Regions from separate parts of the Paenibacillus sp. J23TS9 genome, predicted to be linked through region 3. Evidence: predicted binding sites of a transcription regulator. Region 3 holds the regulator's gene; each other region holds the start of a gene.
What was found. The regulator LexA, encoded in region 3, represses DNA repair genes until DNA is damaged. The targets are predictions, from matches to a motif close to CGAACATATGTTCG.

Region 1 (8,005 bases), 1.9 Mb from region 3:
ACGGCATCAGCGGCTGCATCAGGCAAGCGTCGCAACTCTTTCTCGGAGCAAGACATGGAGTCTTCGCTGCGTGAGCTGCGGAAACTGGTTGAGGCATGGCTGCTGTGGCAGGACGAGCTGGAACGTTCAAAATCCGAGGTAGCGGGAGCAAGGCAGCGGGTCGAAACACTGCAGCATGAAGTGTCAGCCGTAACCCGCAAAATGGATGGGGAGCAGGGTGTTTTTGAACAGCTTGATGCGGAGTGGCAGCTCTGGCTGACAGAGCGTGGGATCGAGGCAGGCACCTCGCCCGAGACGGTAATGGATATGTTTGGTTTCGCAGAACAGGGGATGGAGCTGGTCCGGCGCTTGGATGCGCTTGAACACAAGCAGCAGACGCTGGAGCAGGAAATTGAAGTGTTTGAGAAGGAATGCCGTATGATATTGGCTGTGGATGAGGGAGTGCATGGTATCCGTATCCTGTCCCAGCTGGAAAATAGGAAACTAGCATGGGCAGAGCAGCAGCAGCTTCTTCGAGAAAAGGAAGCAATCCATTTGAAGCTGGAACCGGTTAAAGAAGAGATCTTCAAGCTGAGCAGGGAAATGAATCAGATTTCCAAGGCTGTACAGTCTCTGCTTGATGAAGGGCAGACTGCTGATGGTGAAGCTTTTTTGCGTTTGGGTGCCGTATCGGAACGCGTACAGGAACTGAATCGCCGCATCCGGCATCTGGAAGTAAGCATGTTCAGCGGATGGTCTGGTGAGCGCGAGATAGCATTACGGGACATTCTAAATCATCATGACGCCGCTGCGCTGGATAAAGCATGCCGGGAAGCTGAGGAAAAATCGGAGAAGGCTGAGAAGCAGTGGGATGAGCTGCAGCTGCAGCAAGGCAGGCTTCTGCAGGAAAGAGATCAATTGGTGCGATTTTGTTCGCATGACACGGCGCTGCAGCAGCTGGAGGAGCAAAAAGCATCGCTGAAAGAAATTGCTGCAGAGTATGCGGTACTTTCGATCTGCGCTGAGATGATTACTAGAACCCGCAGTATATACGAAAAGGAAAAACAGCCTCAGGTACTGAAGCTGGCTTCAACCTATTTTCAGGAGCTTACCAGGGGAACCTACAACCGGATTGTCATGAAAATAGGTGAAAAAAAGCTGCTGGCAGAGCATCGCGATGCAGGGTTGATCGATAGCTCACTGTTAAGCCGCGGAACGGCAGAACAGCTTTATCTCGCCATGCGGTTCGCTTTGGCCGGAAGCATGAAAAGCAAGGCTGTGGTACCCATGCTGTTTGATGATCTATTTGTCAATTTTGATGAGGATCGCATGTGCTCTGCTCTAAATCTGGCAGGCAGCCTGGCAGCAGACAGGCAAATCATTATGCTCACCTGCCACCGGTATTTGCTGGATCATATTCAGGCTAGCATTCCACAAGCTGAGATCATTCGGATTTAAGCACCAGCTTTACGGCCCAGATGATGCTCAGACAACCGAACACCGGATACAGGATGGACAAGAGTGAGCTGAATCCGAACTGACTGAGCATGAAGCAAATGAACATGACCATGACTGAAATGAGCTTTGGAGATAACTTGATATGCTGCTGCAGCTGAAGTGTAACTCCATATATATCAGCAACAAATGTACTGAATATTTCCATGAAGATAAGCACCACATAAATGGTCTGGACGACTGCACCGAGATGGGAGGCTATGCTTCCCATAGGAATTTCATACTGCCGGATGCCCGGCATATGTGCGGAGATCGCGATATGGGCAGACAGCAGCATTAGCCCGACGCCGATACCTCCCACAATACCGCCCCATTTTACTGCCGTTTTGCTCTCCGTCTTACTTCCGAGGGGTACAAGCACCGCTTGAGCCATCACAAGGTTAAAGGCGGTATAGACAATGGGAGAAAACCAGACTGCAACCATGTTATGATCTGTTGAGAGGCTAAGGAAGCGGTCTGCCGTGGGCAGCTTGATCGTATTCATAACAACAAGAACAGAAAGGGTTAGCATCATAGGTACAACGATACTGTTGATCTGCATGATGGCATGAATACCGCGCTTCAGCAGCAGATAGGTGCCAATGATCGTTAACAGAAGGCCTGTCTGATAGTGCATGTTGAGATGCTCCATAAATACCGAGCCCGCACCGGCAAGCATAACACTGTTCACTCCGATCAGCACAACCAGCATAACAAGACTAATGACAGCGCCTGCTTTTTGTCCGAAGAGATGTTTGTTCAAATCTTCATAGGACCGGGCTGAAATTCGTTGTGACATCAGCATCATTTTCGTTCCGAGCCAGATAAACAGGGCCGTAGCGACCATAATGGTCAGGGCACCCCATTTGCCGTATTGGGTGAAAAATTGGATGATTTCCTGTCCGGTGGCGAACCCGGCTCCGACGATGGTACCGATGTATGTAAAAGCGATTTGAAAGATACGTATCCCGGTTTTCATATGATCCTCCCTGCTTTAAAGCGGCGCTATTGTGTACTTCGCTTAGTACAGGTTATGATGGGGACAGGAAGGACATGACTCTACATGTCCAAAAAAACGGTTAGACCTCGCGTGAGAAAAGACAAACCGCAGAACCGCAAGAGAAAAGAGAGGTATAACGCTTGACAGAAATTATGATTTACCTGACACAATACGGTTACATCGCACTGTTTGTGCTGCTGGCTTTAGGTATTTTGGGAATTCCTGTTCCGGATGAGACGTTGATCGCAACCTTCGGCGGAATGATTGCGCAGGGACATTTCCACTTTGCAGGAGCGCTTGCGGTTACATTTTTGGGCAGTATGACAGGTATGATGCTCAGTTACACACTGGGCCGGAAACTAGGAAAACCGCTTCTGGACCGCTACGGCAAATGGATCCGAATGACACCGACCCGCCTGCAGTCCACGGAAGCTTGGTTTAAGCGCTACGGTTCCTGGAGTATTGTACTTGGTTATTTTGTTCCAGGACTTCGTCATTTGTCCTCCTATATGGCTGGGATATCCAAAGTGCCGTTCGGTCGTTACCTACTCTATGCGGCGTCAGGTGCACTGCTGTTCTGCACAACTTTCTTGCTGATTGGTCATGCTGTCGGGTACCACTGGAATGAGATTGCTGTCATGATGGAGCGCTCGACCCTACGGGTTGGTATTTCCATAATCACATTGATCGTTCTTGTAAGTGCGGGTATCATCTGGTGGAAAAAACGATGATTAAAAACATTCGTGAATGTGTTATTTATTCTTGATATGTGAACAAGGGTTATGTTATTTTTACGTCAAAAAGTAGAAGTGCCGTCTTGGGGGTTGATGGAATGGATAAATTAAAGCAAAGAATTATCGAAGAGAGCTCCGTCATGTCGGAGCAGGTGCTAAATCTGGACGGACTGCTGAATCATCAGGTCGATCCTGAGCTGACCATGGAGATGGGCCGTGAATTTGCCGCCCGTTACGCAGACATGGGCGTTACCCGGGTGATTACGGTAGAATCCTCCGGCATTGCGGTCGCATTTGCCACGGCGCTGGAACTGGGTGTACCCTTGGTGTTCGCTCGCCGCAAAAAAACGCTCCTGGCTGATCCAGACGCCTTATGTGAGCGTGTTCCGTCCTTTACCAAAGGAATAGTCACCGATATTATGCTTTCGCGTAAATACATCCAAGAACAGGATAAAGTATTGTTTATCGACGATATTATCGCCAACGGGGATGCAGCGAGAGGGCTCGTGAAGATTATCGGCCGTTCAGGTGCTGAACTGGTTGGACTTGGCATCGTTGTGGAGAAATGCTTCCAGGCTGGTGCACGTGCCATACGTGAACAAGGCATCCGGCTTGAATCGCTGGTACGGATTGAGTCTCTGGATAACGGCGCTATAACTTTTGCAGACTAATCGTCCAAATATAAACAATTCCTTTCAAGTAGCGTTATTTTCGCTTATAATATACTTGAGATCACGAAGAGGGGAGGCAGTACAATGGGGAAAGAACCGGTAACCGAGCAGTATTTTGTCGATAAACTGGCTGCAGCTAAGGATCATTTTGAACGCGCTTTGGATTGTAAACATACGGAGTTCGATGATCTTTATCCCTATATTATGGAGCATCCTCAATTTTTCTGGTACAAACGCTATGTCGCCTGGTCAGAGCTGCTGACCATCGTGCGTATGTGTGATGAGCTTGACTTTTCCTGGAAGGAATTGTTTAACCCTCATCAAGTGGAGTATGTAGAAAAACGGGTGATGTCTTCGACCGTTCTCGATTTTTGGTTTGAGAAAAATGACAGCAGAGAACATGCGCAACGTTAATTTGCCGTTTAGATAATAATTCAGGCAGGAATCTGCTGCAAAAGATATGACCTAAATGGGCCCATTTAGGTCTTTTTTTGTGAGTAAAGGAAAGGAGATGGGGATGATGATTACCGATGAGCAGTTAAACCAGTACCGACTTTCCGGAGAGATGGTTAGGGTGGTTCGCGATAATATGGAAGCCAATGATGTCAAAGGGATTGTGGTCGCCTGGAACGAAGAGCAGGTGATGATCCGCCGCCGCAACCGGAAGGTGGTTAAGCTTGACCGCAGCTACATCTATGAGCCAGTGGACGAGCCTCGCTCGAATCCTGAAGCTTAATGAAGCTCGCTCCAAGGGGAGTGACCGACCAGGAAATGATAGTGACAAATTCGATCCATATAAAGCTCGAACAGCCGCTTTGTCCACTCAGGCCTCGCTTGATGGTTAAGCGGCTTTTTTGAGTGCTGACCATCTTTACGTAGGAGAAATGGTGAATGTGGAATGAGGTTCTGGCGCATAACCAATTGGCTCAGAAGAAGGCTGTAGGCCTAAATAAGCTTTCATTCTGGCGAGCATCTCACTGCGAAAAGCTGGCCATAAAATATTCATTTCTCCTGTATATCCTCTGCATACATATTCGGCCTCAATTCCACGCTCATTCTGTGCGACTTGGTACACTCGAATTCTGCGGTTTTTAAATTCACGTTTGACCTCGGTCAGAAGCATCAAGGTTTGACGGTCACCCTTAGCGAGTACTTCCATGTACAGCTCCGGGGTTTTAAACACACCACTTTCCTTCATAATTCGAAGGTCCCGCTCAAATACTTTATGAATGAACTGCAGGAGCAGGAAGCTTTTGATTAGCGACAATTCTTCACGTGTTATGCCTGGAGCAGTCAATGAAATCACCGCCTTATACGAACTTGTGTTCTTATTTTACCCGTTATACTGTATTTTAATCAATACTTTTTTGATTGGTATTTTTCTCCCAAATCATCCACTAATCATTTTTTCGAAGAAAAGTGTTGACTATGTTTTATTGGTGTGATAAGATATATCTTGTCGCCGCGAATGAGTTTGAAACGACAAAGCGACATAATACATATGCGGTCGTGGCGGAATTGGCAGACGCGCACGGTTCAGGTCCGTGTGGGCTAACCCCCGTGGAGGTTCGAGTCCTCTCGACCGCATCCTATAAAAGACGTTTTGGACATAAGTCCAAAACGTCTTTTTTCATGTGAATACATATTTACTCCTGCTTTCTCAAACAATGAGGTAAACGATAAACGTTGCAACAAGAAGGAGGAAGAAAGGCTTGAAATCACGGAATATATACGAATGGAGCGTCTGTATTAAGGCGGCAGGACTGGCTTTGCTCCTCATATCCGCATCGGTATCTCCGGCATTTGCCGAACTTTCCGAATCAGATAAGTACAGTGTGAACATTGGAATACCTTCAGGGGAAGAACAGAACTCGCCAAGTCAACAAAGTCCTGCGAAGAAGGAAAAAAGAATAGCTGTTATTATTGATGATTTTGGAAACGGACAAGGTGGGACGGAAGAGATGTTGTCTATGCCCATTAAGCTGACTGTAGCGATCATGCCTTTTCTGCCCACAACTCGCAGTGATGCTGAGCTTGCCCATAAGAAAGGCTATGATGTTATTGTTCATATGCCGATGGAACCCAAGCAGGGCAATCCCAAGTGGCTGGGTCCAGGAGCAATCACAGCCAATATGAGTGATGATGAAGTACGCAGGAAGGTTGAGGACGCCATCGATAACGTTCCATATGCCATTGGTATGAATAACCACATGGGGTCGAAAATTACAGGCGACGAACGGATCATGTCTATTGTGCTTAAAGTGTGCAGGGAGAGAGGTCTCTTTTTCGTTGACAGCAAAACGAACTACCACTCAATTGTAGGCAAGCTTGCTGTGAATATGGGAATGCCGCCGGTTGCCAATCATATTTTCCTTGATGATTTCCATACTGCCAGTCATATCAGCAAGCAAATGAGGGCAGTGGAGGATTTTGCCAAAGAGCATGATAACTGCGTGACCATCGGGCATGTTGGAACCCAAGGCAAAAAAACGGCCGAGGTATTGAGAAGCAGTGCAGCCAGCATGCAGGGCCGTGTGACCTTTGTGGGCATCAGTGACCTGGTGCGGGATATCTGGGGCTGGCAGCCTTCTCCTATATTACCGTCAAATAATAACTGATTCCATTTGCAATGGCCTTGGCAATCTTCAGTTGTTCTCTACGGTCTGTCAACATATTGCGATCCTCGGCATTGCTCAGAAAACCGGTTTCGACAATGACTGCCGGATCGGCTACCTGGTTAAGCAGGTAAAAGGGTCTTCCATGTTTGATGGAACCTTTATTCCCGTAAAGCTGATCCAGCTGCTGCTGAATGGCTGAAGCAAGCAGGACGCTGCGACCTTCATCCTGAAAGAGGACAAGTCCGCCGCGCTTGGATGTATTTCGTCCCCAGTTTACATGCAGACTCACGACAACCAGCGTAGGAATCTGCTGGCTAAGCTCCTTCCTCTGGGCCAGATCACGTTGATGTCTGGATCGGCTGTTTAACCAGTGATTATCATCGCTGAGGGCATAATCACCTGTCCGATTTAATACAGCATGATAACCTTGACTGCGCAGCAGCATGAATACCTTTTGCGCGATCGCAAGATTGATATCCTTTTCCAGAATGTTCTGAAACGAGGTTCCTCCGTCAATACCGCCATGACCTGCATCAACAATGATGACATCCCGCGGGAATGCAGGATGTTCTTTTACCTCTTCGGACGGGCCGGACTTCGCCATGGCCTGTACGGGAAAAGTTAGGACAAGAGATGCCGCAATAAGGGCGGAGATGGTCAGCTGCAGAAGCTTATTCATACGTAAAGGCCATCCTTTCATGGATTAAAGTTCTTATTTAAAGGTGCTGATTTTTCCAATAAACTCTAGTACAGCTTTATAATGTGCAAAAATCGGAAATAAATGCATTTAACGGAACTTAAAAAATAAAGAAGTGCCAGAGGAATAGAGGATATGCGTCCAAAGTACGGTTCGTTTAAAAAGCTGCGGATTTGCACAAGCTATAAGCATCAAAACTTCGGGGGGATGCACAATGGCCAGCGGAGATGAACTTGTAAAATACATTACCGAGCGTGTCGTGACATTCATCGAGACACCTAAGGAAGAGCGGCTTCGGCACACCAAGCCGAGGGAGCCTTGGGGTGAAAAATGGTTTGGTATGATACCGTTAGGATTGACGCTGATGAAGCGGCAACCTAGAAAGAAAAAGAAAATATAGGGCAAATCAAAAAGACGCCAAGACCGTATTTCAAACCGGCCCTGGTGTCTTTTTTAATTTGTTACATATGGGATAAGTTCATACTGCGAAATTCGCCATGCGAAAGGAGTGCGGAAGCCGGTAAATAACGGGTGCCGGCCGCTCCTGATGCAGCATAGAGTACAATTCCTTTATTTTCTGTTACCGACCAAGAGTGGAGACCGGTGATGGCAAAAGGCGCGCCATAATTCGCATTATGGCCTGGGGAAGTGAACACAAGACTGCTTTGCTCCGATTTGACAGCCTGCATCAGGTCATTCGTTCCCTTCAATGAAAGCTTAGGCGATTTGAGCCATAATAGGTTGTCGTATGGATCGCTGTCCCGCTGCTGTTCAGGCAGAATTGTGCTTGTGAGGTGAATTCCAGGATGGGG
Region 2 (8,005 bases), on a different contig from region 3:
TCTTCGTTCCACAATCTCCAGCTGAAGTCCATCCTGATCGCGGAATGTCAGATATTCCTCTGAAAATCTTGCCGTTTTCACAACCGGTATTTGAAAATTTGCCAATCTTTTCTCCCAAAAGCTGAGCGCTCCTGCGGGAACAGCAAATGTAGTTACACCAACCTGCCCGCCGCCAACGCGTCCTTGGCGTGATCTAGGCCATGGAAAGAACGTAATGATGGTTCCGGGGCTTCCTTGCTCATCCCCCAGATAAAGGTGATATACCTCCGGCGCATCGAAGTTAACGGTTTGTTTAATCAGGCGGAGTCCGAGCACACCTGCATAAAAATCTATTGTTTTCTGAGGATCTCTTACAAAAGCAGTAATGTGGTGAATACCTGCGGTTTTCATATTCATGACTGGTTCAGCTCCTTTTAGATCATGTTCATCTTTAATTAGAGATATTTAAGTGAAAGTTAACTTTTTAATATTTCTTGCTTGTTTATTTATCTTAATATAAAGATATTATATTTGGAGGTAGTTGTCAATCCTTCAGGTAAATCTGCTGGAAATCTTCATGGATATCGCTAAAAAAGAAGCGAAGCTCTGATAAGAGCTCCGCCCTTTCTAACCTTTAGGACAGCTTTTCTATAAACTTCAATAAATTTGCAAGTGCCTGAGCACTTTCCGACCTTTTCGTTTTCTGTGCCGGATTGAATTTACCGTCGCTGCCTTGCAGCAGCCCCATGCCCACGGCATCATTGATCGCCTGCTGCGCCCATTTGCTGATGGCGGATTGATCCTTGAATGCTGTATCGGTTATATTCCCAGGTTTCTTGCCTCCCGCGGCCACAAAAGCATTCAGAAGCATCACGGTCATTTCTTCACGAGTCACAGCCCGCTCCGGATGGAACTGCCCGTCTCCCGAACCATGAATAATTCCCGCCTCAACAGCTGCAGCGATGTCCTTCGTATACCAGCTGTCATCCCTGACATCCGTGAACACTGCCTCATTTCCTGCTGGCAGGCTGAGCATACGTGTCAGCATCGAAGCGAATTCTGCACGGCTGACCGGCTTATCAGGTGCAAAGGATCCATCCGGGAGTCCATTCACCACATGCCGTGCAGCCATATCCTTGATAACCTCGGAAGCCCAGTGATTGGAGGCGATATCCCTGAATGTTTTGTCATATGCTATCGCGCTGTATTGTCCTGGTGTTGTAATCCCAACCCTCACTTGTTTCTCGCCTATTCTTTTTCCGCCTGCATATTCCATTGCTTTGCTGCCCGTGATGCGGTAGATCCCTGTACGTGCAGGTTTCACACCTGCAGGTATATCCAGTGTAAGAATGACTGAATCCGAGAAATGCTTCAATTCATATTGCTTGCCGTCATTCGTCTGCGCAGAAATTCCAACTTGAATTATTAGGCTCGCCGTAAGCTCTGCGTCTTCACTTTGCTGCAGCTGCTTGATCGCACTCGAAACAACATCTGCTGCCAGAGATTTAACGTCAACGATGAGCTTTAGTTCATTCGAATTTGCACCCGCCACGAGTTTCGCAGCCTCCTGAAGAATGGATGACGGAATGGATAAGACTGCCCCTCCGGTATGAATATTCAGTATTCCACCTTTGCCCAGTCGGTCTGGGGCACTGCTTGGCAGCAGCACCTGAGTTTGACCTGACTCCATCTCAATATCCAGTTTGTCATTCCGGATGCTGTTCAGATCATGATCAGACACTACCCGTTGGTTAAGCTGTACTACCGGCGGCTCGGTCGGCAGCGTAGATGGTGTTCCCGGGCCGGTCGATGGTGTCTGTGTTCCCGGGTTCGTAGTTGCTGCTGCTTGAACATCCAACGTATAGGATGCGCTATTGCCTTGGAACTCAGCTTTGATCAGCGTCGAGCCTTCGGCAAGAGCCGTAATAAGTCCTGCTTCATTGACACTTGCCGCTTTGGGCTCAGAGCTGGTAAACGTGACGCCTTCTGATATCCCCTGCTTCTCTCCGGAGTGCAGGATACCGTAAACCTTGACCTGCTGCGTCTGGGAAACGGTCATCGGTTGCAACTTACCCAATTCAATAGCAGTAAAATCAGAAGCTTCCGTATGCCCGGCAAGCGTATTGCTTAAGCCGCTTTCATGATGCAGCCGGCTCACTCCCGAAACGGCATAGGTATATTCTTGGCCCGCAGCAGCGCTAAGATCCTTATAGACCTGCATCACGCCTTCGGCTCTGCGTACCGTGGCGATCAGCTGTGATGTGTTGGTTGGGTCGATGACCGAACTATCCTGAACACGGTATACTGCATAATAAGCGGGTTCCTTGTCACCGATATCCGTCCACGAAAGCTGAATGGAGCCACTTGAACCTTCAGCCCCTGTCAACTTCGGTGCATCAGGTGTTTCATCCGGGAGCCAAGACATCACAGGAATCAATGCCGGGCGAGAATACATGGACGTAATCACATCCCTTACACCAAGAGGATTGCCGAGCAGGTCAGAGGTGCTGAACATAATATTCCCAGCTACATCCTCACCATGGTCATTATTAAACCGCAGCTGTGCCGGCAGCTGATCAGGATTTTTCCAGTTATCCTCTCCGACGCGATATGCAGCCTGCCCGATATACAGCTGAACGTTATGCTTACCCGAATTATCGTTTATTCCATTAATCTCTTTGGTCCACCAATCAATCAGCTTCTCATAGGCCGCAGCTGAATATCCGAAATGCCAATAAATTTGCGGTGCCAGATAATCCACCCAGCCTTCTTTCATCCATGTTCTCGTATCCGCATACAGACCATCATAGTTTTGCTGGCCGTTCGTGTCTGAGCCGGTTGGATCGGTGCCTTTATTGCGCCAAATCCCGAATGGACTGATACCGAATTTAACGTAAGGCTTGATATGCTTGATGGCTGTGTTCAGGCCTTTGACGATCGTATTTACATTATCTCTGCGCCAATTGTCTAATGTCATCGTGCCACCGCTGCTTTTATAAGCGTTATACTCTTTGGTGTCGTCAAAAGGTTCATTTCCCGGATACGGATAAAAGTAATCGTCCATATGAATGCCGTCGACATCATACTTCTGAACAATTTCCTTCACGCCGTCAATGATATAGTTCTGGGCTTCGGGAATGGCAGGATTGAAATACAATTTACCGCCGTTCTTAACCACCCAGTCGGGATGAAGCCTTGCCGGATGGTTCGTTGACAGCAGTTCAGGCTTGTCGTGCATGCTGATCCGGTACGGATTAATCCAGCCATGAAATTCAAGATTCCGTTTATGCGCTTCATCAATCATAAACTTCAGCGGATCATATCCATCGCTTGGTGCCTTTCCCTGTTCTCCGGTCAACCAGTGCGACCATGGGAAATATTCAGACGGAAAGAAGGAATCGCTTGTCGGTCTTATCTGTACAAAAACCGCATTGATTCCGGTCTGTTTCAGCTGATCCAGCAGTTTAACAAAATCCTGTCTTTGCTGCTCAGGGTCGATTACATTCTTAGTTGGCCAGTCAATGTTCTCGACCGTGGAAATCCATGCGCCACGCAGCTCGCGTTTTGGATGTGCTGCCGGTTTTGTCACTACGAGAAGCTGCTGTGCTTTTTTCCCAGATACCTCTGCCGTGATCATGGTCGTTCCCGGTGCGATGGCTGTCATTTTCCCTGTCGCTGGATCAATGGTTGCAATATTGGTATTCATGCTTCCAAATGTGATCCCTGAAGTGATTTCTTTTTTTCCTTCAACTTTATAATCCCCATAAACTTTGGCTGCGGGTACATCTTCTCCGACGATCGCGGAGAACACATCCCCAATCTCAATCGTTTTCAGTTCCCCGGCCTTAACCTGTACCGTGTAGCTCGCTTCATGTCCTTCATATTTTGCCTTCACCATGGTCCCTCCTACTTGCAGGGCCCGGATTTGCTGCCCCGTTATTTCGGCGACCGCGTTGTCAGCTTCAACTTCAAAGGTCGCTTCCGCCGATACATCTACAGGCTCCCCGTCTCCAAAAACAGCAAATGCCTTCAAGTTGGCCGTTTCTGTCAGTACCAGCGAAGATGGTCCCTCAATCAGGATTCGCTCAGGCTGAGCAGGCTCTAACGAAACGACCAGCCGATACACAGCTGCATATTTGTTCTGATACGTGGCTATCAATTCGGTTTCCCCGGCAGCCAGTGCTGTAATCATACCGCTCGGATCAATCGTTGCCACAGTCTCATCAATGCTCGAAAAGGTGACGATACCACTGTCTGCGGGCTGCGGAGACGAATCACCCTTGCGAGTTATCAGCGCGCTGGCTTTCACGGTTTCGCCAATGCCCAGGGGCTTGACGCCAGACCACTCCAAACCGAAAATATTCGTGTCCTCGTAGATCATGCTCACCTGATCTACATATAAAGTTCCAGCCGTTTTCGTTCCCGTCTCGACCAAATAAATATAATTGAGCTTAATCGGATAATTACTGGAAGGAATATCAGCCGTGACGTAACGCCAGCCGTTCAAAACTTCGCTGCTGCCTGTAAAGTCGATTGTTAACAAGGCTCCCTTGCCATCCTGAATTTGACCGCGGATCCAGTGCTTTTTATCCTCGCCATACACCCAGAACCCGATTTTCTTCGGGCTGCCGGATATCTCGCGTCCGTCTTTTCCGTCCGGAGCTTTAAAGCGTATGTAAGCCGCCGAAGTACCCCCCTGATCAGTAAAGTCATATGTCAGCCTGCCCGCCTTCAGACCGTATTTAACCGGATTTGGACGCTCTACCGGGTCAATGCCAGCCGAATTGGCTGCAACAGTGGTTACTCTAAGATCTGTCATATCTTCAAAATCCTCGAAAACTTTGGCCCACTCGCTATTCACTGCTGTTTGCATAGCAGGGGGAGCCTTGACATTCACAGTGACTTCCGTTGTCAAACCACCGTATTCGGCGGCAACGACTCCCGTGGCTGGTTGTTCTCCAGCTGTCAGTGTTCCTCCAGCTATCTTGCCGATTTCGGGAACACCGTCCGTTTTGATGCTCCAGATCACCTCATGCTGCGGTATCTCCACTTCACTGCCGCCTGCATCATAGCCCTTTACCGTGAGCGCTATTGATGTATTCACGATTACCGTTATAGGTTCAGGCGATATATCCAAACGCACCACAGCAGCGTTTTTTTCTGCTTCTGTTTTCTCCTCGATTACTGGAAGTGCTTCACCTTGTGAACCCGAAGGAATGCCGTTATTATCTGTGCTTGGTGTCTCGCCTTCCCCAGTAACTGCCTCCTTATCATCCGGATTTGCAGCTTCAGCTTCCCCGCCATTCTCCAAATCTTCTTTACCGTTATTCTTTACGGGTGTATCTCCTTGCTCTCCATTAACTTCCTCCTCTGCTGCCGCTCCATATACAAAAGCGGGTGTATACGATATGAATGCGCTTACAATTAAACTTATTATGAGCATTACACTAAGAGGCCTACCCAACCATGATACCCGGTGTACCATACATGCACGTCCCTTCCCATAAATGAAGTTTTTCTTGCAAATCTTGAGCGCTTCATCATTATGAAGTTGCAACCACCCACTTTCTTGAAAATATGTTTTAATTATATAGTGCATTTTAAAACTTTACTACAAAAATTTAATTTAATAATTCGTTGTTTTTTGAGGTTATTTGCAATGAACTGGTCGATTGTTGATGCACTTTGACAGCGAACACCGTAGTGATAATGCTCTTCTTACTCAAAAAAACAGCCACCCCAACTTGGGACGGCTGTCTCTCCACGATTACCAATCTCCCTATTCGTTTTAGTACAAGGTCCAATAATCCGTATTTCCTTCCTTGATCACCAGCTGGTTCTGCTGCTTTCGGGCCTCCTCGATTGCCGGTTCTTCCCGCTCCCACTTTTCAATAATCACAATGCTCTGGAGATTCGCTTTATCCTTCCATTCAATATACTGCAGCTTTTCCAGCTCCCGCAGAGAGCGGTGAATCTCCTCTTTCCGTTTCCCTGTCTTAATTTCAAGCTCATGAATGGTCGGCAGCCTTCTCCGTCCGCTGAGATAGTTAAAAAGAATGCGCAAAATTTTCCGATCCATATCCGCCAGCATGGCAGTCACTCCCTACGCAATTTTAGCCGGCTGCCATGCCAGAATGCGGTCCAGACGGAATGTCCGCGGCGCTCCCGTTCGCAGGCATGTAGCACGTACGATTTGTCCGCGGATACCTTTGACCTCGATTTTGCGCTGTGTTATTTTTCCCGTTCGATCGAGATATACAATTTCCACCCTTTGACCGATGTATTTTTCCGGCATGACAACCCCTCCTAACAGAACTCTTGTTCTTATATTTTACCCGAACATCTGTTCTTTAATCAATGGTAAGTTGCTGCCAAAAAAAATATATTTACGAAAAGGCCCGGGTTTCACTTCTGCTTGATGCTTGCATTCATCCCCTGCCATCTTTTATCCGGTGACAGATGAATCCCCAACTGATCTACCGTCCGTACCACAATATGCGTGATCAGATCGTCGATGGTGGCCGGATGGTTGTAGAATGCAGGCATGGGTGGTAAAATCGTTGTCCCCATACGGGATAAAGCCAGCATATGTTCCAAATGGATATCGTTCAGCGGCGTTTCGCGCGTAAGCAGGATCAGTTTTTTTCGTTCCTTTAAGATGACATCCGCCGCCCGAGTGAGCAGGTTATCGCTTAGACCCATGCGGATGGAGGCAAGTGTCTTCATGCTGCATGGCGCCACGATCATCCCATCCACTTGAAACGATCCGCTGGAAATGGCTGCTCCCAAATCCTTGTATCCGTAGACGGCATCCGCCAGCTTTTCCACATCTTTTATCGTATAGGAGGTTTCATACTGGATGTTTGCAGCCGCCCAAGGCGAAATGACGGCATGCGTTTCGACGCTCGCCTCTTGTAACACTTGCAGCAGCCTGATTCCCAGAATGGCCCCCGTTGCCCCTGACATGCCTACGATGATTTTCATATGGCTTCACTCCTCCCAAGTCCCAGTTTCCGTATCCCGGCTTTCATTGGTAATTCACAAGCTTTCGACTTCTTCAAGCTTTTGATATACATCCCTGACACGCTTTTGGATTTCCTCCGGATAACCGGAAAAGGAAGCTTGCAGAGGCGTGTAGCCTGTAGGCCATGCATCCGAAGAAAGGCAATTATATACCACCTTGGTCGTCGCTGCTTTCTTCTTTTCGTCCTGATCCAGGTAAGCCACGAGCGGCAGCACAGGCTGATCCGCAAAATGGATGACTTTATCCGGATGGCTGCGGGTTGCTACGGCCCATACGACCTGGTCGATTCGGCTGGGATCGATATCGTCACTTACGACGATGACTTTCGGAATGTAGGAGCCACCTCGGCAGGCAAATACAACTTCACCTATTCTTTGGGCAAGCTCCTTCGAGTCGGAATATATTCCGGATGAGTCAACGGTAACGACAAGCCAATGGACGGCGGATTCAAACGGAATAAAACAGCTTCGAACAGGCAATCGATGTTGCCGCAATTCATGCTGAATGCTCGCGGCGATCGCGACGCCCCAGTTGGTGTGATTCTCCTCGGGAGGCGTGCCCGCAGCCACCACCGGCATGATCGGATCATGGCGGTGAGTCATCGCGGTCACCTGAAAACATGGTACTTCCTTGTGGTGCCCCACCCAAGTATATCCCGCGTATTCTCCCATGGGGCCTTCGGGGACGGTCTCATCCAATGAAACAAAACCTTCGATGACAATTTCGCTGTTTGCGGGAACCTTAAGATCATGGCTTTCGCAGCGGACGACATCCAGCGGCTTACCGAACCATCCGCCCAGCAAATCGGCTTCATTGGCATTGTCCGGTAGGGGATATCCCGCGATCATAGCGATAGCCGGGTCCACGCCGAGACACAGCGCAAACGGCATATTCTGCCCGAGCGCCCTCCACTGCTCATAGATTTTGCCGATGTGCTGGGAAGGCACGATGACGCCGGCCATTGTCTGTTTGCCATGGAGCATGACCCGCGTAATTGACCAG
Region 3 (8,005 bases):
CTGCTGATCCGGGAGATGAAGAAGGTAGAGATGGGGAATTTCAGCGGTTCGGTCAACGTGAATTCTTTTGATGAGATTAATAGTCTTGTTTCGTCCTTTAACCGGATGGTGCACCGGATGGATGAACTGATCGAGACGATCAAGATTTCGACGGTCAGTGAAAAGAATGCACAGCTGCAGGCGCTGCAATCCCAGGTGAATCCGCATTTTCTGTATAACACCCTGGATATGATCTATTGGATGCTGGATGAGCAAGAAAATGAGCAGCTGAGCCGGGTTGTGCTTTCGTTATCGCAAATGTTCAGATACAGCAGCAATTGGGAGGAAGCATCAAGGACGACATTAAGGCGTGAGCTGGAGCAAATCCGTCATTATCTGACCATCATTGAGATGAGGCTCGGTGGAAGACTCCGGACGGAGATTGCAGCGGATGAAGCTTGGATGGATGTTGTGCTGCCTAAAATGACCATTCAGCCGATTATTGAAAATGCTGTTAAATACGGTCTGGAGCCGCAGGGCAGCCTCGGATATCTGAGAGTGACTACGGAAGCACATGAAAACAAGCTGCATATCAGGATCGAAGATAACGGCGCTGGCATGGATGAGCAGACACTGGAGAGGGTCAGAGAGACGCTCACGCACAGACAAACAGGAATATCAAACGAGGAAAAGTCCGGACCAAGACGCGGTATAGGGCTCCGGAATGTCCATGATCGCCTCGTTATGATGTTCGGTGAAGCCTACGGCCTGCAGATCGAAAGTACACTTAAACAAGGCACGATGGTTGAAATCACCATTCCTATACCACCAAAGGGGGAGAACGAAGATGAACATATTGATCGTGGATGATGAGAATGTAATCCGGGAAGGGATCAAACGGACGATCCGGAAAGCTTTTCCTGAGCATGATGTACAGTTGGCAGCTAATCCGGATGAAGCGGTCATGATTCTTAGAAGCGGTCATATCGATGTTGTGCTGACAGATATTCTGATGCCGGGCATGACTGGACTTGAATTCATGAAACTGTCGAGAAGCAGCCATCCACATATCAAATGGGTCATTATCTCCGCCTATTCGGAATTTGCTTATGCTAAGGAAGCGGTGAGGCTCGGAGCCAAGGATTATTTGCTAAAGCCTATTGGCAAGGATTTACTGGTTTCCATGATTGCGCAGCTTGTTGAGGAAGTAGAACGGGAAGCTGAACTGGAACAAGAGGCCAAGATGCTTCGAAGTAATCTTAAATTTTTGCGGGAAGCTGTATTTCAGCGATGGGCAATGGGGCTGGACATCGGGAATATGGATATTGCCCCTTTCGTGGAGCGGCATCCGCAGTTTCAATTGGCTCTAATCAAAATGGAAAGTGACAATGCGGTTCATCTGGAGCATTACATTGTAGAAAATGTGCTCACCGAGCTGATTGAAAAATATGGTGAAGGGTTCGTCACCAGTTTGGACGGCAAAAGTCTGCTTGGTCTGATCACCGTTGATGCGAAATATGGGATAAAGATTTTAACGGATGAACTGCGGATGCACCTGAAAAAATATGTGAAGGTTCCATTTCAAATTCAGTTATCGGATGTGATCAGTGATTTTAACAGTATCCCCGCGACGATTCAGAAAATGGGGCGCGATTCAGGCACACTGGAATTTGATTACTACGCACCCGGTGGCAACAGGGCGATGGAAGTTGCTGTGCAATATATCCGGGCGAATTATAATACCGATGTGACCCTTGAAAAGGTGGCTTCAGTCGTATTTTTGAATCCGGCCTATTTCAGTCAGGTGTTCAAACAAAAAACGGGCAGCGGATTCAAGGAATATGTAACAGGCCTTCGAATGGAAAAGGCGATCCATCTTCTGGAGCATACCCAGCTTAAGCTGGTTGATATTGCAGAAAAAATCGGTTACCAGGATGTAAAGCACTTCACACAGGTATTCCGCAAGCGCATGAATGTTACACCGACAGAATACCGGCAGCGTATGGCGTCGGAATCCAGCATGAGCCGAGCATGCCATTAGAAACAGCAAAACAAATCGGATGTGTGTCTATTTATTAAAGCTCTGTCATTTCAATGTGACAGGGCTTTTTTGCATGCATTAAAACAGTGAAGATGTGATTATAATGCCGCTTATTGATAAATAGGAACAAATGTTCTATAATTGATTTATGAGGTACATCGAGCGTGATAGAATGGAGGCATTTCAATTTGAAAAAGGATATTCGGAATATCGCCGAACGGATGAGGGAGAGCAATATACCCGGACTAAGCATCGCTTTTATCAGCGAGGGGAAGCTGAGCCATCATGAATGTTGGGGAGAGGTGGAAGCGGGAAGCGGGGATCCTATTCAATCTAATACGCTGTTTAATGCTTGCTCCATCAGTAAATTTGCTGCGAGTATACTCGCGCTTCAATTGGTTGAGGAGGGGCTTCTAAGTCTGGATGAAGATGTGGGCAACTTCCTGATTTCATGGAATATCCCCGAACATCCAAGTTTTAATTCACGAACGGTTACTCTTCGCAGACTCCTCTGCCATCAGGCGGGGTTCGCTGACCCCCAAGGAGGCTTTGGTCAGTATATTCACGAATACGGTTCTCCGGACATGGCTAAGCTGCTTCGAGGTATGACTTACTACTGCCAAAAGCCGATTGAATTGATGGCAGAGCCGGGCAGTCAATTTATTTACTCGGATACGGGTTTTTGCATTATCCAGCTGATGATCGAGGATGTGACTGGGGAGTCCTTTGATAAGCTTCTTCAAGAAAAGTTATTTGAACCGTTACATATGAACAACAGTATCATTGTTACATCCCAGTCGGAGATCCGGATGGGTTCAGCGGTTGGACATAATAAGCATGGAGTACGTCTGAAGGAATCTCATCCCATATACCCGTATCCGGCAGCAGCCGGGCTGTGGACAACGCCTGCGGATCTGGCCTTGTTAGTTGAGGAATTCCTTTCTTCACTTCAGGGAAATAGCAGGCTTGGCATCTCTGCTGAAACAGCTGACGAAATGATCAAACCCCAAGGCTGTTTCAAGTGGACGGGTCTTGGTGTATTTCTGGAATCCCCTGATGGTGAGCTCGAAGTTTCGTCTCTTGGCTGGGGAGCAGGATATCAGTGTATGCTGATTACGTATCCGAAGATAGGCAGAGGAGCGGTCTTGATGATGAACGCAGATCCGGGAGTGCATCAGACCCAAAGTCTGCTTGGACATCTAGCAAGTTTGTGGCAGCAAGGGCAGTTAATTTGAGAGTAATAAAAAGCCCTTGTTCTCTTCGAAAGAACAAGGGCTTGTACATATGAACGGCATAAATTACTTCATTAATGAATATCCCGGAACAACCCGACAACCTTGCCAAGGATCGTCACATGATTCAGCCTTAGCGGCGTATAGGACGGATTCTCTGGCTGTAGACGAATGTGATCCTTCTCTTTATAGAAAGTCTTGACTGTAGCTTCATCCTCGTCGGTCATCGCAACAACAATGTCTCCGTTATCTGCGGTCTGCTGCTGACGCACAATGACATAGTCGCCATTATGGATGCCTGCCTCGATCATACTATCTCCCATTACTGAAAGCATGAATACTTTCTCATCCCCGACAAAATGCTGGGGAAGAGGGAAATAATCCTCAATATTCTCTGTTGCGGTAATAGGTACACCGGCTGTAACCTTACCAACCACAGGAACTCTTGCAATCGTATGTGTGAACAGGTTACTGCTCTCGGACTCTTCCTGACCCAGAATCTCAATGGCGCGAGGTTTCGTAGGGTCTCTACGGATTAAGCCCTTCTTCTCAAGTCTGTCCAGATGACCATGAACAGTTGAGCTCGAAGCCAGTCCTACGGCTTCACCGATCTCACGAACGGAAGGCGGATAACCCTTGGCCCGGACTTCATTTCTGATAAATTCCAATATCGCTTGCTGCCGGCTAGATATCTTCGACATTCCCCATCAACCCCATTAGTAACGTTTGGTAAAATTATAACATAGAACTACCGTTCGTACAAACACAAGTTCTAAAATCAGGAATTCAAAATTTGATGCCATCTCTCCGAATCTAAAATATGGATGAGCGAAAGGATTTCAGTCTAAATACTGCAGTTTCAGGGCCGCTATTCGGACACGAGCGATACTCAAATAAATAGGAACAATAGTTCTGGGAACAATCGTTCGAAAAAAGTATTGAACAAAACATGTGTTCGTGTTATATTGGTTTTATACAAGAACAAATGTTTGGAGGAATCTTATTATGTTAAGACACACTACATATCAGAGTATTTATAATAATGACTTTATTGAAACTGCAAGCAGCGGTATAAAGACTACGGAACGTTTTCAAGCAATACAAGCCATGTTCTCACGCCGCCTGCTATTCAAGCTTTTGTTGGCTGCTGTAATTATTATCGCTGGTTGTACGGGCATGGTAAGAGTATTTGCTGGTTCTCCCCAGGATGAGATTCCGATGGAGCAGGTGGTTGTTTCCCAGGGAGACACGCTTTGGGGAATCGCTGTGGAATACAAACCGAAGGACATGGATACACGCGCTTTTATTCGTATTATTAAGGAAACGAACCATTTAAAGACCAGTGGAATTGAAGCCGGAGACGTTCTATCTCTTCCTTTATATTAATAGTTTTTATACCAGAAGAGCTTGGAAAGGTTCATACCTTGACAAGCTCTTTTTCTCATGGCAAAGTTAGGTATGAATTGAATAATGGAGGAGTAGTGTATGGATATCGACAGCTTAGTTGAGCGGATTAACGAGCTTGCCCGTAAGCAGAAGGAAACGGGTCTGACAAAGGAAGAAACAGAGGAACGTGCTAAACTGCGCGAACAATACCTCCAGAACGTCCGCCGCAATTTTAAATCCCAATTGGAATCCATCGAATGGGTCGAGGACCAGCAGGACGGTAAGCGCAAGTAAAATACATGACAAGATGGTTAAGGGGGAACAACTATGTCCCGTTCCTGGGAAAGAATGGTTCAGAAAAACACATCTCATTTAAACAAGCAGCGCAAGAAGGATGGAAAACCTTCAATCTATGCTTCGAAAGGATCTGCAACAGCGGATATTTTCAGAGGCCGGAATTTCGTTCTTCCGGTAACATTAGTTGCACTGGCCGCTATATATGTGCTTCTGGGAATGGCTAGTCAGCAGCAGGCGATGAGCACTTCATTAACTTGGATTGTGGTCGGACTGTATATTTTACTTGCGGTGGTTATTTTTCTGCGGAGACCTTTTCTCAAGGTGGATAAAAATTCGATCTCTACAATTAAATTCAACAGGGATCGCCGTCTCACGGCTGACCAAATCGCTAGCATTAAAGTTGGTTCCGGTTCTGTAGTTATTGAACTTAAGGGTGCAAAGGGCAAGAAAGGTAAAGTAAGTAAAGGCGGCAACTGGGTCTTCACCCGATTGATTAATCGTTATGATACTGCAGCCATGGGTGAACGCTTGGAGCGTTTCGCTAATACTTTTGATATTCCATTTGAAAAATAATAGATAAACATGGGAGAGGGATGGATGAAGATGGGGACAACCGCTGTATTTTTTGATTTGGACGATACGCTGCTCTGGGATGAGCGGAGCGTGGAGGAATCTTTTCGGGCGACCTGCGACACAGCTGCTGCGAAAACGGGGATTGATTCGCAAGCGCTGGAAACGGCTGTCCGCAAAGAGGCCAGAGCTTTGTATGAAACTTACGATACCTACGCTTTTACTGCCATGATCGGAATCAATCCTTTTGAAGCACTATGGGGTAAATTTACAGCGGGTGAACAGCCTGAATTCCGCCGGATGGAACAGATCGTCCCTGGTTATCAAAAAGAAGCATGGCAGCGCGGACTCCGTGCAATGGGTGTGGAGGATGAGCAGTTGGCTCAGCAGCTGGCAGAACAGTTTGGAGCAGAAAGACGTGCTCGTCCGCATGTGTATGAAGAAACCTTTCAGGTGCTTGATGAGCTAAAAGGACGTTATAAACTCCTGCTTTTGACGAATGGATGTCCAGGACTGCAGCAGGAGAAGCTGGATGGTGTACCTGCACTGGCTCCCTATTTTGATGAAATCGTTATTTCGGGCAGTTTTGGCAAAGGCAAGCCGGATCCAAGCATTTTTGAACATGCCCTTTCCCGTTTAAACATCAAGCCTGAGGAAGCCGTGATGGTAGGCGACAAGCTTTCCACGGATATGAAGGGCGGACTTGCCGCTGGATTAAACACGGTTTGGATCAACCGCAACGGGAAGCCCTACCACTCTAATATACAGCCGGATCATGTGATTAAGCATTTGTCAGAGCTTCATGGTATTTTGGAAACTTTATAATGCTGTGCTGTAAGCTTTAATTAAAAAGTCTGCTTTGGTGATGCATGATTTGCTGCGCCGAAACAGACTTTTTTGGTATTAAGAGAAGCTTATCTCAATGACATGCTTTATGAGTGATATTTGTCACCAAATTGTGAACAGGCTTGCGTTTTGAAAGAGTTAAAAGTATGTATAATAAATAAGGCGCGGTATAACCAAGCGTACATAATAATGGAAATTGATTTAAGGAGTGACAAATATGAAGAACAGAATATGGTTAACGGGAGTTATTTTACTTGTTATTCTGGCGTTGGCAGGCTGCGGCAGCAAGAGTGAGCATGACGGGATGAATATGGATGAAGGCATGATGGAGCCGCTGACTGTCGATCTAAGCTGGACACCGGAACAGGTTAAAGTAGGGCAAAAGGTATCCATTGAAGTAAATGTGGCACAAAAGAATAAAAAGGTCGATAAAGCGGATGAAGTGATGATTGAAATTACAAAAGAGGGAGACAGCAGCAACCATGAAAAGGTGCCGGCTGAAAATGCAGGAGAAGGAAAGTATGTTCTAGAGAAGACATTTGATAGTGATGGAACCTACAGCATTACCTCTCATGTAACCTATGGCCCACAGCATACGATGCCTACCAAAAAGCTGACGGTTAGCAAGTAATCGCAGTCTTTAATATGGACTAAAAAAAGAACCTGACTTTTCACAAAGTGCAGGTTCTTTTTTTGTGAAATAAATGAAATTAACAATTTATACAATTAATCAATTATGCTTTTTGGAAGCTGGGATCTTCCACAGGATAAGCAACCCAGCCATTCTTTTCAATGAAGAGACGGACGGCAATAATTTTACGGTTATCCATCAATGTAAAGAAGTGGTTGGTGTTCTCGGGTACAGAAATAACGTCACCCGCCTCGAGCTCCACATTAAAGTATCCCAGATCATCACTGCCCTTAATGACAAAAATCCCTTTACCACCGACAATTGCTCGGATCTCATCTTCCGTATGGGTATGAACCTCTTCGAATTTGTTAAGCAAATCCTCAAGGTTTGGAGTCGAATCCGACAAAGTAATAACATCCCAAATTTGATAACCGCGGCGTGCGGCCAAGTCGCGGATTTCTTCATCATATGTGCTCAAAATTTCATTTTTTTGGTCATCATTTAATTGAAAGTTAGTTTGAAGCTCGATAGGAAGCTTAGAAGCATCCCATTTTTCATATAGTACATTCTGATTGTTTAAGAATTCACGAACATTATCGTCACCAGAGATTCTTTCGTTCGTATTACGGATCACGATTTCAGCCATTAGCTTACCCCTCTTTTCCACTTGGTTTAATTCATATTATAACGAAGCAGTCTTTCTTTGTCGATGGCATCTTCCTTCTTAGCATAAGGGATGACTGCGTTTTCTGACACTTTTCTAATAGAAAGGATTCTGTTAAACTAAGAGCTAACGTTTTGCAGGGGGGAAATTACATGGACAGACCTGGCTTGCAGGAAATAATGAAAGAACGAATATTAATACTTGATGGTGCCATGGGTACCATGATACAGCAGGTCGAGCTCGGTCCCGAGGATTTTGGAGGAGAAGAACTCGAAGGCTGTAATGAAATGCTGGTTCTAACACGTCCGGATGTCATTGAAGAGATTCATGAACAGTATCTGGAAGCGGGAGCCGATTTG

Region 1: KJS65_RS13560 (YhjD family protein) is a predicted target of LexA. The motif match lies at 5,194-5,207, and genes of this name have one in related genera.
Region 2: KJS65_RS23190 (WYL domain-containing protein) is a predicted target of LexA. The motif match lies at 6,316-6,329, and genes of this name have one in related genera.

The regions. Positions count from the first base shown of each region.
Region 1 is NZ_BOSG01000001.1:2,891,818-2,899,822, reverse strand. It holds gene KJS65_RS13590 (AAA family ATPase) at 1-1,437, shown strand, start outside; gene KJS65_RS13585 (YkvI family membrane protein) at 1,424-2,452, opposite strand; gene KJS65_RS13580 (DedA family protein) at 2,614-3,204, shown strand; gene KJS65_RS13575 (xanthine phosphoribosyltransferase) at 3,306-3,878, shown strand; gene KJS65_RS13570 (hypothetical protein) at 3,963-4,292, shown strand; gene KJS65_RS13565 (hypothetical protein) at 4,399-4,614, shown strand; gene KJS65_RS13560 (YhjD family protein) at 4,750-5,184, opposite strand; tRNA gene KJS65_RS13555 (tRNA-Leu) at 5,382-5,465, shown strand; gene KJS65_RS13550 (divergent polysaccharide deacetylase family protein) at 5,591-6,496, shown strand; gene KJS65_RS13545 (N-acetylmuramoyl-L-alanine amidase) at 6,471-7,175, opposite strand; gene KJS65_RS13540 (YqzE family protein) at 7,408-7,593, shown strand; gene KJS65_RS13535 (hypothetical protein) at 7,655-8,005, opposite strand, start outside.
Region 2 is NZ_BOSG01000004.1:333,898-341,902, forward strand. It holds gene KJS65_RS23175 (ring-cleaving dioxygenase) at 1-396, opposite strand, end outside; gene KJS65_RS23180 (family 10 glycosylhydrolase) at 614-5,422, opposite strand; gene KJS65_RS23185 (hypothetical protein) at 5,768-6,070, opposite strand; gene KJS65_RS23190 (WYL domain-containing protein) at 6,083-6,274, opposite strand; gene KJS65_RS23195 (flavin prenyltransferase UbiX) at 6,385-6,963, opposite strand; gene KJS65_RS23200 (UbiD family decarboxylase) at 7,018-8,005, opposite strand, start outside.
Region 3 is NZ_BOSG01000001.1:1,025,293-1,033,297, forward strand. It holds gene KJS65_RS05030 (sensor histidine kinase) at 1-849, shown strand, start outside; gene KJS65_RS05035 (response regulator transcription factor) at 827-2,020, shown strand; gene KJS65_RS05040 (serine hydrolase domain-containing protein) at 2,209-3,255, shown strand; gene lexA (transcriptional repressor LexA) at 3,327-3,953, opposite strand; gene yneA (cell division suppressor protein YneA) at 4,258-4,638, shown strand; gene KJS65_RS05055 (DUF896 domain-containing protein) at 4,738-4,932, shown strand; gene KJS65_RS05060 (hypothetical protein) at 4,966-5,508, shown strand; gene KJS65_RS05065 (HAD family hydrolase) at 5,539-6,330, shown strand; gene KJS65_RS05070 (FixH family protein) at 6,569-6,982, shown strand; gene KJS65_RS05075 (1,2-dihydroxy-3-keto-5-methylthiopentene dioxygenase) at 7,086-7,628, opposite strand; gene metH (methionine synthase) at 7,799-8,005, shown strand, end outside.